3 regions of the Kocuria sp. SM24M-10 genome follow, and region 2 is predicted to be linked to each of the others. Evidence: riboswitches for the same ligand, from Rfam matches in the RefSeq annotation. Region 2 holds a riboswitch; each other region holds the start of a gene.

Region 1 (5,034 bases), on a different contig from region 2:
TGAGCGATCTGATCGACACCACGGAGATGTACCTGCGGACCGTGCTCGAGCTCGAGGAGGAGGGCATCACGCCCATGCGGGCGCGCATCGTCGAGCGCCTCGACCACTCCGGGCCCACCGTCTCGCAGACGGTGTCCCGGATGGAGCGCGACGGACTGCTGACGGTGGGGGCCGACCGCTCCCTGGTGCTCACCGAGCTGGGCCGCGAACGCGCGGTGCAGGTGATGCGCAAGCACCGTCTGGCGGAGCGGCTGCTGGCCGACGTCATCGGACTGGACCTGGCCCAGGTCCACGACGAGGCGTGCCGCTGGGAGCACGTGATGAGCGAGCAGGTCGAACGGCGGCTGGTGGACCTGCTGCACAGCCCCCGATACTCCCCGTACGGCACGCCGATCCCGGGCCTGGCCGCACTGGGCGTCGAGGACAGCCCCTCGGCGGCGGGGCACCCCTCCCTGCTGGAGGCCGCCCGCGCGGATCCGGAGGCGACGCACACCGTGGCGCTGCTGCCGGAGGTGGTGCAGGCCGACGCCGCGCTGCTGGGCGTGCTGAGCGACGTCGGCGTGCTCACCGGGGCCGTCGTTCGGGCCCGCGTGGAGGGCCAGCGGGTGCGGATCGAGGTCGCCGAGACCGGCCGGTCCGCGGAGATCGACCTGCGCACGGCCGGGGCCATCCGGGTCCTCGCCGTCTGAGCGCCCGTCGGGTCGTGCCCGGCCCGGGGGCAGGTCACGGGACAGGTCACGAGACAGGTCACGGGGCCCTGCGCGAGACCCGGCCACCCTTGTGGGGACGTTCACAAGGCACTTTCGGCCAGTTCGGCCGGACCGTGCCCCGCCGGCGGCGAATGCCCTGGTGAGCCGCGGGTTCAGGGGTGCCCGGACCCTCGCTCCACCGTGCGCGGCCGGATCGCACTGATAGTCCGGAACGACATAATCCACAGGTTTTCGTCCGGTCCGAGATGCAATTCCGTGATCGGCCGTGATCAAAACGTGACACTTCCGTAACCGGTCATGTATTGTTCAACCCGTGCTGATCACTGGTCGGATCGGCATCCTCGTGCACATCGCCGAATTCTGCCGGTGCCCGGGGCCCATGCACAGAAACTGCTTGGCAGAAGCGGGGGAACCATTTCCGGTCCCGGTGATCCGGGGCCTTGGGGTTAAGTCGCCGGAGCGCATGCGCTCCGCGGCCGGGTGTCTCCCACCCGAATCCGACAGCTCACCTCGTAGGCAAAGGGAGGAACACACCCATGGCTATTTTCAAGCAGAACACCGCCCGCCACCGCGCCGAGACCACCTCGAACGCCGTGCGCAACACCACGATCGCCGCCGCCGCCGGCGCCGCGATCGTCGGCTCCATCGCCCCGGCCCAGGCCTACGCCGAGATACCCGCGGCCTCCGGTGCCGCCTACTCGGCCCCGGCTCCGGCCGCCGCCTCGCTGGCCTCCTACACCTACCAGGCCCCGGCCCCCGCCGCCTACCAGGCCCCCGTCGCCGCGCAGCCCGCCGCCCCGGCCTACCAGGCCCCGGCCCCCGCCGCGCAGCCGGCGGTCTCCACCGCGAGCGTGACCCCGCAGGCCAACGCCACGACCGAGATCACCGCGGCCGCCGGCGGCATCGTGGGCACCGCCCAGCAGGGCATCGGCTCCGGCTACGTCTACGGCGGCACCGCCTTCGGCGCCTGGGACTGCTCCGGCTTCACCCAGTGGGTCTTCGCCCAGAACGGCATCGACCTGCCCCGCACCACCTGGGCCCAGTTCGCCGCCGGCACCCCCGTGTCCAACCCGCAGCCCGGCGACCTCGTCTCCCAGAACGGTGGCGGCCACGTGGGCATCTACATCGGCGGCGGCAAGATGATCTCGGCGCTGAACCCCTCGCAGGGCACGCAGATCCACTCCGTCAACGCCATGCAGCTCGACGGCTACTACCGGATCGGCTGATCCGGCTCGTCTCCCGCGGAGACCCCAGGGTCCCCGCGGGAGGCACCCGGTCCCTCCCGGACCACCCGGACCCGCACTCCCGGGTCCCCCCCCCCCGCACATCCGTCCTCCCCGACGCCGTGCGCCCCGTCCGCCTTCGGACGCCCTCCTCCGTTCCCCCCGCCGTGCGCGGCCCTCCGCATCCGGACGGCCGCGCTGCCGGAGATCGATCACCCCGCGCGCCTGCGCGCGGGGTGATCCGTGCTGTCACCGCAGTCTCCCGGCAGGTTCGCCCGGCCCTCCAGAAAGCCTGCTGAAACCCCCATGACTCGTGACCTGAACTCCTCGACCGGCGTCGCCTCCCTCCTGACCGGCCGGGCCCGCACCGTGGCCGCCGTCGCCGCCCTCTCCGGCCTGGCGCTGGCCACCACCGTCTCCGCGCACGAGGCCCCGGCCCAGGAGGCCGCCGCCGACGCCCCGCTGTCCGCCGTGGCCGCGGCGACCCCGTCCGCCGCCCCCACCGTCTCCCTCGCGCCGGTCGCCCACGTGACGAAGGCCCAGGACGAGTCCGAGAAGAAGCAGGCCGAGAAGAACGAGAAGAAGGCGGCCGAGAAGAAGGCGGAGCCCGAGGCCCGCGAGACCGTCCAGCGGCCGGCAGCGACGCCGGCGGCGCAGCCGGTCGTCGCCCCGGCCCCGCAGCCGGCCGCCCCCGCCGTGCAGGCCGCCCCTGTCGTGGCCCCCGTGGCGCAGCCGGCGTCGAAGGCCGTGGCCGCCCCGAAGCCCGTGGCCGCCCCGAAGCCCGCCCCGGCCCCGCAGCCGGCCGCCCCCGCCGTGCAGGCCGCCCCGCAGCCGGCCGTGAAGCAGGCCCCTGCGCCGAAGCCGGCCGTCCAGGCGGCCCCGGCGGCCGAGCGCACCGTCGCCCCGCAGAGCTCCGCCTCCGGCAAGGGCGCCACCATCTCCTCGGCCGCTCTGGGCCAGCTCGGCGTCGGCCAGGACTGCACGGCCCTGGTCACCAACGCCCTGCGCGCCGCCGGCATCAACCACCACGGCTGGCCGGCCTCCTATCTGAGCCTCGGCACGCAGGTCTCCGCCGGCCAGGCCAAGCCCGGCGACCTCGTCTACTACGCCGACGGCGGCATGGGCTCGGCCCACATCGGCGTCTACATCGGCGGCGGCAAGGCCGTGCACGGCGGCTGGAACGGCGGCACCACGGTCATCGACAGCGTCAACGTGGGCTCCGGCCCGATCTACGTCCGCGTGCGCTGACCGCACGCGAGGACATCGGTTCGGGTGCGCGGATCCTGGTCGGCCAGACAGGTTCCGCGCACCCGCTGCTCGTCCGGCGGCCGCCCGCCCACCGTGCCCGGTGCGCGCCGCCGACCGGTCCGGCCACTGCCCGGCCCGCGTCGCCCGGCGCCGATAGACTGGGCCCATGGCCACCGACCTCAGCCGCAACGCCCGCACCAGCCTGGACCGTGAGTACGCCTACATGGCCTACGGCATGATCGGCGGCGCCGTGCCCGGGATCGTGGTCGGCCTCGTGGTGGCCGCGTTCGTCGGCCACGCCGCCATGTGGCTGTCCGTCTTCGGCGGTGTCGGCATCGTGCTGGGCCTGGTCACCGGGCTCCTGCTCCACCGGCGGCACCGCGCCGCGGGCGAGCTGGACGATCCGCAGGGGGGCCCAGCAGCGCGGGAATGACGTGCTCCCGGAGCAGCGGCGCCAGATCGGCCGGCAGCGCGGCGGGCGAGACGTCGTCCAGCGGCTGCCACCGCAGCTCCTCGATCTCCGCGCGGGCCTCCGGGCGCCCGGTGAGGGGCGCGGTGAAGACCGTGGAGCGCACCCACGTGGCGGTCTCGTTCGCGGCGGGGGCCTCGAACTCTCCCAGCAGGCGGAGCTGCCCCGGGCGCAGCGCCAGTCCCACCTCCTCGGCCGTCTCCCGCACGGCCGCCTCGGCGGGGGACTCGCCCGGGTCGAGCTTGCCGCCCACCAGCATGAACCGGTCCGTGCCCCGCTTGCGCACCGTGAGCAGGGCGCCGTCGTCGTCGCGCAGGCACACCGCCGTGATCGTGAGGACCTCCACGTCGGCGGGGGCGCCCCGGCCCGCGGCAGTGCGCAGCTGCCGGATCTCGGCCTCCAGGTTGCGGGCGGCGCGGGCTCCCCAGCGCCGCTGCGCAGCCGGCGTGCGGTAGAGCGGCTGCCGGTGCCAGAGTCCTTCGAGCACCCGCAGCCGCCCGGCGGCGAAGTCGGTGTCGGGCACTCGCGCGTACTCCCGGCGCACGGCGGCGGTGTAGGCCGCGTACGCGGCGGGCGAGGACCCCAGCACGGCGAGGTCCGCGTCCAGCAGGAGCGCCCCGGGGAGGTCCTCGGCCGCGGCCGCGTGGTCGAGGGTGAGCAGGACGAGGCGCTGGACCTCGGCGACCACGTCCGGGGCGAGACCGGCCGCGGTCAGGCGCTCCCCGGCCAGTTCGGCGGAGTCCCGCTCGTCCTGCCCGGGCCGGCCGGCGTAGACGGCGTCGTGGAACCACGCGCCCAGCAGGAGGGCGTCGTGCTGCTCCCGGTCCAGCCCGGCTCCGGCGGCCAGCTCGTCGAGGGCCTCGAGGACCGCCAGCAGGTGCGAGCGGCCGTGGTAGTGCCGGTGGGGCTCCCCCCACCGTTCGACGAGCTCCGCCCCGAGCCGCGGCAGACCGGGGAACCGGCCGTCCCAGCGCCGGCCCAGCACCCGGCCGATCCGCTCCGGGCGGGCCCGGGCGGGCACGCGAAGACCGCTGCGCAGGAGCACCCGTGTGAGCTCACGGCCCTCGACCGGCCGCGCGCCCGCGGCCACCGCCCGGTCGTAGAGGCTGCCCCGCACGTCGTAGTGGTCCCGGTCGAACGCGCGCCGGGGCACGCCCAGCCGGTACGCGAAGGCGTGCAGCTCCTCGTAGGAGGAGTCGGAGACCATGTGGGAGAAGTGCGTCCCGTGGGCGGGCCACAGCGGAGGATCGATGTAGACGGGCATGCGACCGATCCTAGACGCGCACGGTTCGCGGGGTTCCCGGGCAGCACCTAGACTGTTCGGCGTCGCCCTCGTAGCTCAGGGGATAGAGCACGGCTCTCCTAAAGCCGGTGTCGTTGGTTC
Region 2 (5,034 bases):
TGAATGTCGGCCTGGTGGCTACGTCGCCGAGCTTCTTGCGGATCCGTCCGATGTGCACATCCACCAGGTGCTCGTCCCCGGTCCAGTGCGTGTCCCAGACCATCTCCACCAGCTGCCGGCGCGAGAGCACCAGTTGGGGGCGGGCAGCCAGGCACAGGAGCAGGTCGAACTCGATCCTCGTCAACGCCACCGGTTCCCCGCCCAGGTGCACCTGGCGGGAGTCCCCGTCCACCACCAGGTCCCCGATCACCAGCCCCTGGTCCTGGCCCGCCGGCTCCGGGACGGGTGCGGACTGGGTGCGCACCCGGCGCAGCATGGCCTGCACCCGGGCCACGAGTTCGCGCGGGCTGAACGGCTTGGTCACGTAGTCGTCGGCTCCCATCGACAGGCCCACGATCTTGTCGACCTCATCATCCCGGGCGGTGAGCATCAGGACGTGGCAGTCCGAGAAGGTCCGCACCTGACGGCACACCTCGATCCCGTCGATCCCCGGCAGCCCGAGGTCGAGCACCAGCACGTCCGGGGCGAAGTTCCGTACCGCGGCCACCGCCTCCGTGCCGTCGTGGCGCATCACGACCTCCAGCCCGGCCTTGCGCAGATAGTCCGCGATCAGCTGCGCGAGGTCGACCTCGTCGTCGACCACCAGCACACGTCCGGTGAGCGGATCCGTCATCTGTCCTCCCGGTACTGATCGCTGTGACATGAACACTGTGCTGCGAGCCCCAGCGTCCCAGGGCGACCGTGTCTGAGGCCTCGGAAACGAAACAGGGGGGTGGACTCGTCGTGGCCGGGCTCACCGGTGAACCGGTGGTCGCTGTGGCTAACGATCCCCTGCACCGGGCCGATGAGAGGGATATCGGACACTGAGAAGATCGCGTGTCGCCCCTCCACGAGCCCGGACAGACGCAACACGGCCGGGATCCGGCCACCACCACCGGGCGAGGGGACTCCGGTGGTCTCGGCCATCTCGGTGACGGTGCGCGCGCTGGAGGAACAGGACCCCAGGCGAGGGGGAGGGGGGCCGTGTCCTGAGGCAAGAGGGCGCGGTGCTGCCAAACCTACGGTTGGTCGGTGACCGTTCGGGGTGCTGCTGACTGCGCGAAGGGTGCGCGCCCATCGGGTGCCGCGTCGGGGATCACCGCACTGGACTGGACTGGCTGGAACGGGTCGACGGGGACCATGACATCCCGGTGTCGGCCCGTTCCAGTCGATGACGGCCCAGCTCGTGGTCCTGGATCAGGCCGCGAACCACTCCTCCAACCAGCCCTGCATGAGCTCGATCTCCGCCTGCTGGTCCTCGATCATCTTCTCCGCCATGGCTCGCAACTCGGGGTCGGTGCCCATCTGCAGCTCCATCTCGGCCATCTCGAGAGCCATCTGGTGGTGGGCGATCATCTCTTCGAGGAAGGCCTTGTCGAACTCATCCCCGGACCGTTTCGCCAGCTCTTCGAGGCTCATGCCGTCCATGCCGTCCATGCCGTCCATCTCGCCCATCATGGCGCCCTGCATGTCGGCATTCATGCTCTGGCCATGGCCGCCATGGCCATGGCCGTGGACGTGGTGCCCGTGGCCGTGGTGGTGGCCGTGTCCATGGTGGTGGTGTCCCGGGGTGTTCTCGGCGGCCAGCCGCTGGGCCGCTGCTTCCAGTTGCTGGATCTCCTCGGTCTGGGCCTCGATAATCTTCTCCGCCAGGTCACGGATTTCGGGACGCTCGGACTTCTGCAGGGCCAGCTCGGCCATGTCGGTGGCACCTTGGTGGTGGGGGACCATCATCACGGCGAAGTGGCGGTCGTGGTTCATGTGCCGCTCAGCGCCCGTCTGTGCGGAGGCGGAGGCAGGCTGGTGCGTCGGGGACGCGACCGCCGCGGTCGCCCCGGCACCGCTGAGGGCCAGCGCCAGGGCCGTCCCGGCGGCCAGGTGCTTGAACGTCGACGTCATGACGAATCTCTCTTTCGCAGCAGCCCGTACTGGACCTGCACATCGTGGTGTTTGCTCTGTTCAGCCTCGGGTCGAGGCGGACCGATCCATCCACGGTAGCCCCGCCGCAGCTGGCTTCGCCGGGCTGGGAGGGCTGGGCGGTAGATCTTCACTGAACCTTCAAGAGCGGGCCCATCAGGCGGCCAGATCGGGGTGTTCCCCGGCGGTGGATGGGTGCAGGCATCTCCGGTTCTGACCGACCGATCCTGGATGCTGATCAGGTGGGGGGCACACCCGCCGCCCGCCACGAGCGGCATTCGTGGCGGACGGAGGGTTGGCTCAGCGGAAGGTGACGTAGCCGACCGTCGGCATGGCATTCACGCTGTGCACGAAGGTGCCCTGGGTGGGATTCAGCGCGGAGATCATCTTGCCGCCACCAAGGTAGATCCCGATGTGGGCCCCGCCGTTCTGGACGACGAGGTCGCCAGGCTGCGGGTCGGTGGTCAGGGTGCCGGCCGCCCACTGCTGCTGGCTAGTGCGGGGGAGGTCGATGCCCTGCTGGGCGTAGACCCACTGGGTGAAGCCGGAGCAGTCCCAGGCGCCGAAGTCCGTGCCGCCCCAGACGTAACCGGTGCCGGCTCCCTGCATCGCTGTGCCCACGATCCCGGAGGCGCCGGTAATTTCGGTGATGTCCGCCGATTGGGTGGACACCGCCACGGCCGATGTAGCCTGCTCGGGCGCGGCCGGGGCCTGGGAAGAGGCGGTGGAGACGGTCTGCGGGGCGGCCGCGGGCTGGGAGGCCGCCGAGGTGTAAGTCGTCAGTGCGGACGCGGGGGTCGCGTAGGCGGGGGCGGTCTCTGCGGGGACCTCGGCGTAGGCCTGGGCCGGGGCGATGGAGCCGATGAGCACCGCACCGGCGGTGGCAGCGATCGTGGTGTTGCGCACGGCGTGAGAGGTGGTCTCGGCACGGTGGCGGGCAGCGTGGCGCTTGAAAACAGTCATGGGTGAGTTCCTCCCTTTGCCTACGAGGTGAGCTGTCGGATGCGGGTGGGAGACACCCGGCCGGCAGAGCGCACGCGCTCTGCCGGCTTAACCCCAAGGCCCCGGATCACCGGGACCGAAAATGGTTCCCCCGCTTCTGCCAAGCGATATCTCTTCAGGAACCTCGAGCACCGGCAGAATTCGGCGATGTGCACGAGGGCGCCGACCGGATCAGTCATCGGCACACAGTGGACAGTAGCCCATCCATAACGAAAGTGTCACGTTTAGGTCACGGCCTGGATTCTCTCCTCAGTCGGGAGCGGGAAGCTGTGATTCCGGCCTCGGAAAAATACGCCCCGAGGAAGTGAAACCGTCACGCAGCAGGACCCGTCGCGTAGCTCACACCGGTCTTTCAAAGCGCTCTGACTAGGACACATGGCATGGTGGCGCGCGTTTCGCTGGACGCAGCCGACAGCGACAGGGCTCTGCAACCATGCGCAGTCTTCAGCGCGGGCCGGGCCAGCACCAAGATTGTTGGGGAGGATTTTCAAGGTGGCTCACAGTTTGGGAGGGCTTCGGAAGTGCCCTTCCGAGGCCTTAGGGCAGGGTTTCTTCATGAAATCTCCATATTCAGCCCGCTGCACCGATGTAGAGGCCAGGTAGTGAGGCGGGATCGCGGATTCTTGAGGCGTTGATCTTCATCAAATCTTCAAGCTTTCGGGTCGCGTCACACAGAATCGGCAGTTTACTGTCGATGACATGGCGGGCTGGCTCCGGCCGGTTCGTCTCCTCGACCGAACCGACGAAGGAGCAAGCCATGACCCATCACGTGAGCGCGATGCTGGAGACCTACCCGAAGGACCTCGGGGGAGTGGACCAGGGCAAGCTGGCGGCCTGTATCGAGGCCTGCTTCGAGTGCGCCCAGACCTGCACCGCTTGTGCCGATGCCTGCCTGTCCGAGGACATGGTCGCCGAGCTGACCAAGTGCATCCGCACCAATCTCGACTGCGCGGACCTGTGCGAGGCCACCGGGCGGGTGCTCTCCCGGCACACCGGCTACGACGCGAACATCACCTTGGACGCGATCCGGGTCTGCCAGATGGCGTGCAAGGCGTGTGCTGATGAGTGCGAGCAGCACGCGGACATGCACGAGCACTGCCGGATCTGTGCTGAGGCCTGCCGTCGCTGCGAGGCCGCCTGTGCGGCACTGGTCGCCTCCCTGGGCTGAGCCCAGACTCGCGCTGACCCACGGACGCCGATGACCGGCCTCCGTCGGTGAAAGAGGAGCCTGATGGGCTGATCGGGCGTGCCCGGATGCGGGTTCCCTCTTCCCCCCGCCCCTTGTTCAGTACAGCTCTGCCCGCGCGGTTTGTTCACGCGCAGGGTACGGGGCTGATGACCGAGCCGGCACCTCGGGGTCGAGCTCCTTCATTGCGGAAGAGAGACATCATCATGCGTTCCATCCAGTTCCCTGGCCGTCGCACGGCGGCCGCCGCCTCCACCGTTGTCGTCGCCACGGCCCTGTGGGGCGGGGCCAGCGCCCCAGTGTTCGCCCACGGACAGGTGACCACCCCGGTCTCGTCCCACGCCCAGGATCAGGCCCCGGAGGACATGCTCGGCCCCGATCCCACCTCCCCGACCGCCTACGAATTCGGTGAGACCCTGGCCGGTTTGGAGGGCGAGCAGCTGGAGGTCACTTTCCTGGCCGAGATCATTGGCCACCACCAGGCCGCGATCGAGATGGCCCAGCTGGAGCTCGAGCGCGGGACCAGCCCGGACATCCGCACCCACGCGGAGAACATCATCGCCAGCCAGCAGCACCAGATCGACCAGTTCACCACCTGGTTGGAGGAGTGGTACGGGTTGACCCCGGAAGAGGCCAAGGCTCAGGCCCCGGAGGAAGCACAGGAGGAGATGAAGATCCTGGAGGAGGAGACCCGGATGATGGTCGAAGAACTGGCCGCTGTTGAGGCTGGCGAGGACTTCGACGTCGCTTTCGTGCAGAAGATGATCCCGCACCACAACGGCGGGATCGTCGAGTTCCTCGAGCTGCAGTCCCGCGCTGATCATGCTCAGCTGCGGGTGGCCTCCAGCGCTGGGATCACCGCGCAACAGGCGCAGATCGCGGACTTCCGC
Region 3 (5,034 bases), on a different contig from region 2:
AGCATCAGCACGTGGCAGTCCGAGAAGGTCCGCACCTGACGGCACACCTCGATCCCGTCGATCCCCGGCAGCCCCAGGTCCAGCACCAGCACGTCCGGGGAGAAGTCGCGCACCGCGGCCACCGCCTGGTTGCCGTCATGGCGCACCGCGACCTGAAGGCCGGCCTTACGCAGATACTCCACGACCAGTTCCGCCAGGTCGACCTCGTCGTCGACCACCAGGACACGTCCGGGAGAGGGAATGGACATGACGCCTCCGTGGGTTCGTGGGGGTTGGGACGATTTCCCTGAAATGGAGTCTCCGATCGTGGTTCAGATGACGGATCCTTCACGAGGTTCACCCTTCCTCATTGCGCATCCAATCGTCTGCAGGTCCAGGTTGGCGACCGCTGTCATGGAAGATCTCGAGGTTCCCGGCGCCCCGATCATGGCGACCCACCAGGAGACGGGCGCTTGAGCCCCTTCGCGGGGCTCCTCGTGGCAACCACACGGCTCAGGTCTCCCTGCCCAGATTGGGGCTGGTTTTCCCGCGCCGTGGCCCTGCTCCTGCACATCTGGAGGCAGCCTTCGACGGGGTCCGTGGTGGCCTACGGGTGTCGGAGCGCAATGCACTGGTAGGTGGACACAAGGGCGCGTCCAACTGTGGAAGGCAGGGACATGCCCCCGGCCAGGGCAAAGTGTTGCTGGTGGAGTGTGTCGTGCAGACCACTTGCGTGGAGCGAGCGGGGGACTGGTGTCAGCTTTCTCGGGTGGCGATGGCGGCGTCGTCGACCGGGGACTGCTGCGGGGACTCCGCCGCCAGCTCCGGGTGGTGCAGGTCCAGGGCGGGACGCTCGGAGCGGATCCGCGGCAGCGAGGTGAAGTTGTGCCGCGGCGGCGGACACGACGTCGCCCACTCCAGCGATCCGCCGAACCCCCAGGGGTCGTCCACCTCGACCTTCGTGCCGTGGCGCCAGGTCGTGTACACGTTCCAGAAGAACGGGATCATCGACACGCCCAACAACATCGCCCCGATGGTGGAGATCTGGTTCATCCAGGTGAAGTCGTCCTCCGGCAGGTAGTCCGCGTAGCGGCGCGGCATCCCCGAGACCCCCAGCCAGTGCTGGATCAGGAAGGTCATGTGGAAGCCCAGGAACAGCAGCCAGAAGTGGATCTTGCCGATCCGCTCGTTGAGCATCTTGCCGGTGAACTTCGGCCACCAGAAGTAGAACCCGGCGAACATGCCGAAGACCACGGTGCCGAAGAGCACGTAGTGGAAGTGGGCGACCACGAAATAGGAGTCGTTGAGATGGAAGTCCAGTGGCGGGGACGCGAGGATCACCCCGGTCAGACCACCGAAGAGGAACGTGAACATGAAGCCCAGCACCCACAGCATCGGGGTCTCGAAGGTGATCGAGCCCTGCCACATGGTGCCGATCCAGTTGAAGAACTTCACCCCGGTGGGAACGGCGATCATCATGGTCATGAACGCGAAGAAGCTCAAGAACACCGTACCGGTGACGTACATGTGGTGAGCCCACACCGTCACCGACAGCGCGGCGATGGCGATCGTGGCGAACACCAAGCCCTTGTAGCCGAACAGCGGCTTGCGGGAGAACACCGGGATGATCTCGGAGACGATGCCGAAGAACGGCAGGGCGAGGATGTAGACCTCGGGGTGGCCGAAGAACCAGAACAGGTTTTGCCACAGCACCGGCCCACCGTTGGCGGGGTCGAAAATATTGCCACCGAGGGTGCGGTCCATGCCCAGCGCGAACAGCGCGGCAGTGAGTGGGGGGAAAGCCATGATCACCAGCAGCGAGGTGATGAGCACGTTCCAGGTGAACAGGCCCATCCGCCACACGGTCATGCCCGGGGCGCGCATCGCGATGATCGTGGTGATGAAGTTGACCGCGCCCATGATCGTGCCGAAACCGGACAGGATGAGCCCGAACACCCACAGGTCACCCCCCACGCCCGGGGTGAAGGACGCGTTGGACAGCGGTGCGTAGGCGTACCAGCCGAAGGAGGCCGCGCCCTGCGGGGTGAGAAAGCCGGCGGTGGCGATCAGGGACCCGAACAGGAAGAACCAGAACGCCAGGGCGTTCAGCCGCGGGAAGGCGACGTCGGGGGCCCCGATCTGCAGCGGGACGATGACGTTGGCGAAGCCGACGAACAGCGGGGTGCCGAACATCAGCAGCATGATCGTGCCGTGCATGGTGAACAGCTGGTTGTACTGCTCCTTGGTCTCCAGGATCTGCATACCTGGGGCGAACAGCTCGGCACGGATCAGCAGCGCCATCACACCGGCGATGCAGAAGAAGCCGAAGGAGGAGATCAGGTACATGTACCCGATCGTCTTGTGGTCGGTGGACGTGAGCCAGTTGACGACCATCCGTCCCTTGGACCGCGGCACGACCACCGGTGCAACCGCGGGACGTTCCTCGGCGGTGTACTCGTAGATAGCCATGCGACCTCCTCAGGCCTCCCGTACTTCGAACCTCGGTCACCGTAGCGCACCCAGCGGGGACCCACCGGTGTGAATCTTCCACTGAAATTCCCAGGAATCTCCCCAAATGCTCACCCCTGAACATGAGAGACCAGGCATCATTCCCCGGCACCACAGGACAATTCAGTCCGCGCGGCCGTGGGCCCACCGCCGCGTCCCGTCCCACCTCATCTTCTTTACCGTCGTCTCTTCACGGGAAGATGCCAGATAAGTATCTGCTGAGCATCAGGACTTCATCGAATATTGATTATCTCTATACGTGATCTATACACTCCCGAATCGGATTGTGATTGTTCCGTAATAGACCTGTTATTGTGCACGGTGTGCCGGTTGCTGATCCGCTCGGCATCCCCGTGGCACATCGCCGAGTTCTGCCGGTGCCCGGGGTTCCTGAAGAGAAATCGCTTGGCAGAAGCGGGGAAACCATTTCCGGTCCCGGTGTGCCGGGGCCTTGGGGTTAAGTCGTTCAGAGCGCGTGCGTCCTGAACGGCCGGGTGTCTCCCACCCGAACCCGACAGCTCACCTCGTAGGCAAAGGGAGGAACCCACCCATGTCGCTTTTCAAGCAGAACACTGCCCGCCACCGCGCCGGGACCACCTCGCGCGCCGGGCGCACCACCGCCATCGCCGCCGCTGCTGGTGTGGCCGTGATGGGCTCCATCGCCCCGGCCCAGGCCTACGCCGAGATCCCCGCCGCCTCCGGGTCCTCCTATGCGGCTCCGGCCGCAGGGATGGCCAATCTGGCCTCTTACACCACCCAGGCCCCGGTCACCGCGCAGCCCGCCGACCAGGCCCCGGCCCCGCAGCAGGGCGCCGCCACCTCGAGCGTGAGCCCGCAGTCCACCGCCATCACCGAGATCGCCCCGGCCGCCGGCGGCATCGTGGGCACGGCCATGCAGGGCGTGGGCACCGGCTACGTCTGGGGCGGGACCTCTTTCGGGGCCTGGGACTGCTCCGGGTTCACCGGGTGGGTCTACGCCCAGAACGGCATTGACCTGCCCCGCACCAGTTTCCAGCAGATCGCCGCCGCCACCCCGACTTCCACCCCGCAGCCTGGGGACCTGGTGTCTCAGAACGGTGGCAACCACATCGGCATCTACATCGGTGGCGGCAAGATGGTCTCGGCGCTGAACCCGACCCAGGGCACCTTCGTCCACTCCGTCAACGCCATGCCCCTCGACGGGTACTACACCTACCGCTGAGCCGGACTCGCTGCTGCGGTGGCGGCCGGTCGTTGCCGGACCATCCATCGAGTGTGGAGTGCCCCGACAGGATCCTCGCCGGTGAACCTTCGGGGCACTCCGCGCCTGGATGCAGTCTTGAACAGTCGCGACGATCCTGCCGCCCTGCGCTCGGCAGGGAATCTGTGCGCGGATGTCGACCTTGCTGTACGGCCCCGGAAAGTACGCATGGCCTTGCCTCACCTCCCGCTGGATACGGGCAGCACTCTTCCCGCCCGGCAGGGGCATTGGAGCGACGGCCGCCCGGGGTGCGGTGATGGCTCGGGGGACGGGGATGTCGCAGTGGCGGACGGCACCCCCGTCCGCTCTCACCGTAAGAATGCAAGCTGGACATTGCCCGATCATCCAGGGGAGCCCCATCTCATTTGATACAGCTTCTACTGTACGGTTAGTGCATGAGGATCTTGTCCCCGGTCGAGGTGATGTCTCGCTTCGGCAAAGCACTGGCCGATCCCACCCGGGCCGCGGTGCTGCTGCAGCTGCAGCAGGGCCCGGCGGTGCCTTCGGAACTGGCGGACCGGATCGGGGTGAGCCGTCAGACCCTGTCCAACCATCTGGCCTGTTTGCGTGACTGCGGGCTGGTCGTGGGCGTGCCGGCCGGGCGCAACGTGCGCTATGAACTCTCGGACCCGAAGCTGACCCACGCGCTGGAAGATCTGCTGGGCACCATCCTCACCGTCGAGTCGGTGTGCCAATGCAGGACGCCCGAGTGCGCCGCTGCGGACCGCACCGATGACGCCACCACCCAGGAGATCCCGGCATGAGCGCGGAGCACCACCACGCCCACGCCACCATCGGGCGGCGGGGCAAGCTGGCGGTGGTCTTCGCCATCACCGCCACGATCATGGTCGCCGAGATCATCGGCGCGGTGATCTCGGGCAGCCTAGCGCTGCTGGCCGATGCCGGACACATGCTCACTGACTCGGCCGGACTGCTGATCGCCTTCACCGCTGCGACCTTGGCTCTGCGACCGGCCACGGAGAAACACACCTGGGGTTACCAGCGCGCTGAGATCGTCGCCGCGGCCGCCCAAGCGTCCGTGCTGCTGGCCGTGGGCGGATTCATCGCCGTCGAAGGGGTGCGCCGGCTGTTGGAGCCACCGGAGGTCGAGTCCACGGCCATGCTCTGGTTCGGAGTGATCGGCCTGGTCGGCAACGTCATCGGCCTGGCCATCCTCGCCTCCGGGCGGGGGGAGAACCTGAACATGAAGGCCGCGTTTCTGGAGGTGGCCAACGACGCCCTGGGCTCGGTGGCGGTGATCGTCTCCGCGATCGTCATCGCCACCACCGGGTGGACCCGGGCGGATG

Evidence for each region. Region 2 has a riboswitch for cyclic di-AMP ahead of ABL57_RS22660 (C40 family peptidase). Riboswitches for the same ligand answer to the same signal wherever they lie in the genome.
Region 1: linked by a shared signal. The riboswitch ahead of ABL57_RS03420 (C40 family peptidase) and the one ahead of ABL57_RS22660 (C40 family peptidase) in region 2 are both predicted to bind cyclic di-AMP.
Region 3: linked by a shared signal. The riboswitch ahead of ABL57_RS18060 (C40 family peptidase) and the one ahead of ABL57_RS22660 (C40 family peptidase) in region 2 are both predicted to bind cyclic di-AMP.

The regions. Positions count from the first base shown of each region.
Region 1 covers NZ_LDNX01000030.1:4,295-9,328, reverse strand. The annotation lists gene ABL57_RS03425 (metal-dependent transcriptional regulator) at 1-689, shown strand, start outside; cyclic di-AMP (ydaO/yuaA leader) riboswitch at 1,052-1,241, shown strand; gene ABL57_RS03420 (C40 family peptidase) at 1,247-1,936, shown strand; gene ABL57_RS03415 (C40 family peptidase) at 2,240-3,181, shown strand; gene ABL57_RS03410 (hypothetical protein) at 3,348-3,614, shown strand; partial or broken gene ABL57_RS22620 (NUDIX domain-containing protein) at 3,532-3,963, opposite strand; partial or broken gene ABL57_RS22615 (DUF4031 domain-containing protein) at 4,039-4,914, opposite strand; tRNA gene ABL57_RS03400 (tRNA-Arg) at 4,979-5,034, shown strand, end outside.
Region 2 covers NZ_LDNX01000072.1:9,429-14,462, forward strand. The annotation lists gene ABL57_RS08675 (response regulator transcription factor) at 1-673, opposite strand, end outside; gene ABL57_RS08680 (DUF305 domain-containing protein) at 1,237-1,938, opposite strand; gene ABL57_RS22660 (C40 family peptidase) at 2,257-2,919, opposite strand; cyclic di-AMP (ydaO/yuaA leader) riboswitch at 2,925-3,115, opposite strand; gene ABL57_RS08690 (four-helix bundle copper-binding protein) at 3,716-4,126, shown strand; gene ABL57_RS08695 (DUF305 domain-containing protein) at 4,351-5,034, shown strand, end outside.
Region 3 covers NZ_LDNX01000148.1:30,705-35,738, forward strand. The annotation lists gene ABL57_RS18050 (response regulator transcription factor) at 1-248, opposite strand, end outside; gene ctaD (cytochrome c oxidase subunit I) at 736-2,448, opposite strand; cyclic di-AMP (ydaO/yuaA leader) riboswitch at 2,840-3,032, shown strand; gene ABL57_RS18060 (C40 family peptidase) at 3,038-3,688, shown strand; gene ABL57_RS18065 (helix-turn-helix transcriptional regulator) at 4,123-4,491, shown strand; gene ABL57_RS18070 (cation diffusion facilitator family transporter) at 4,488-5,034, shown strand, end outside.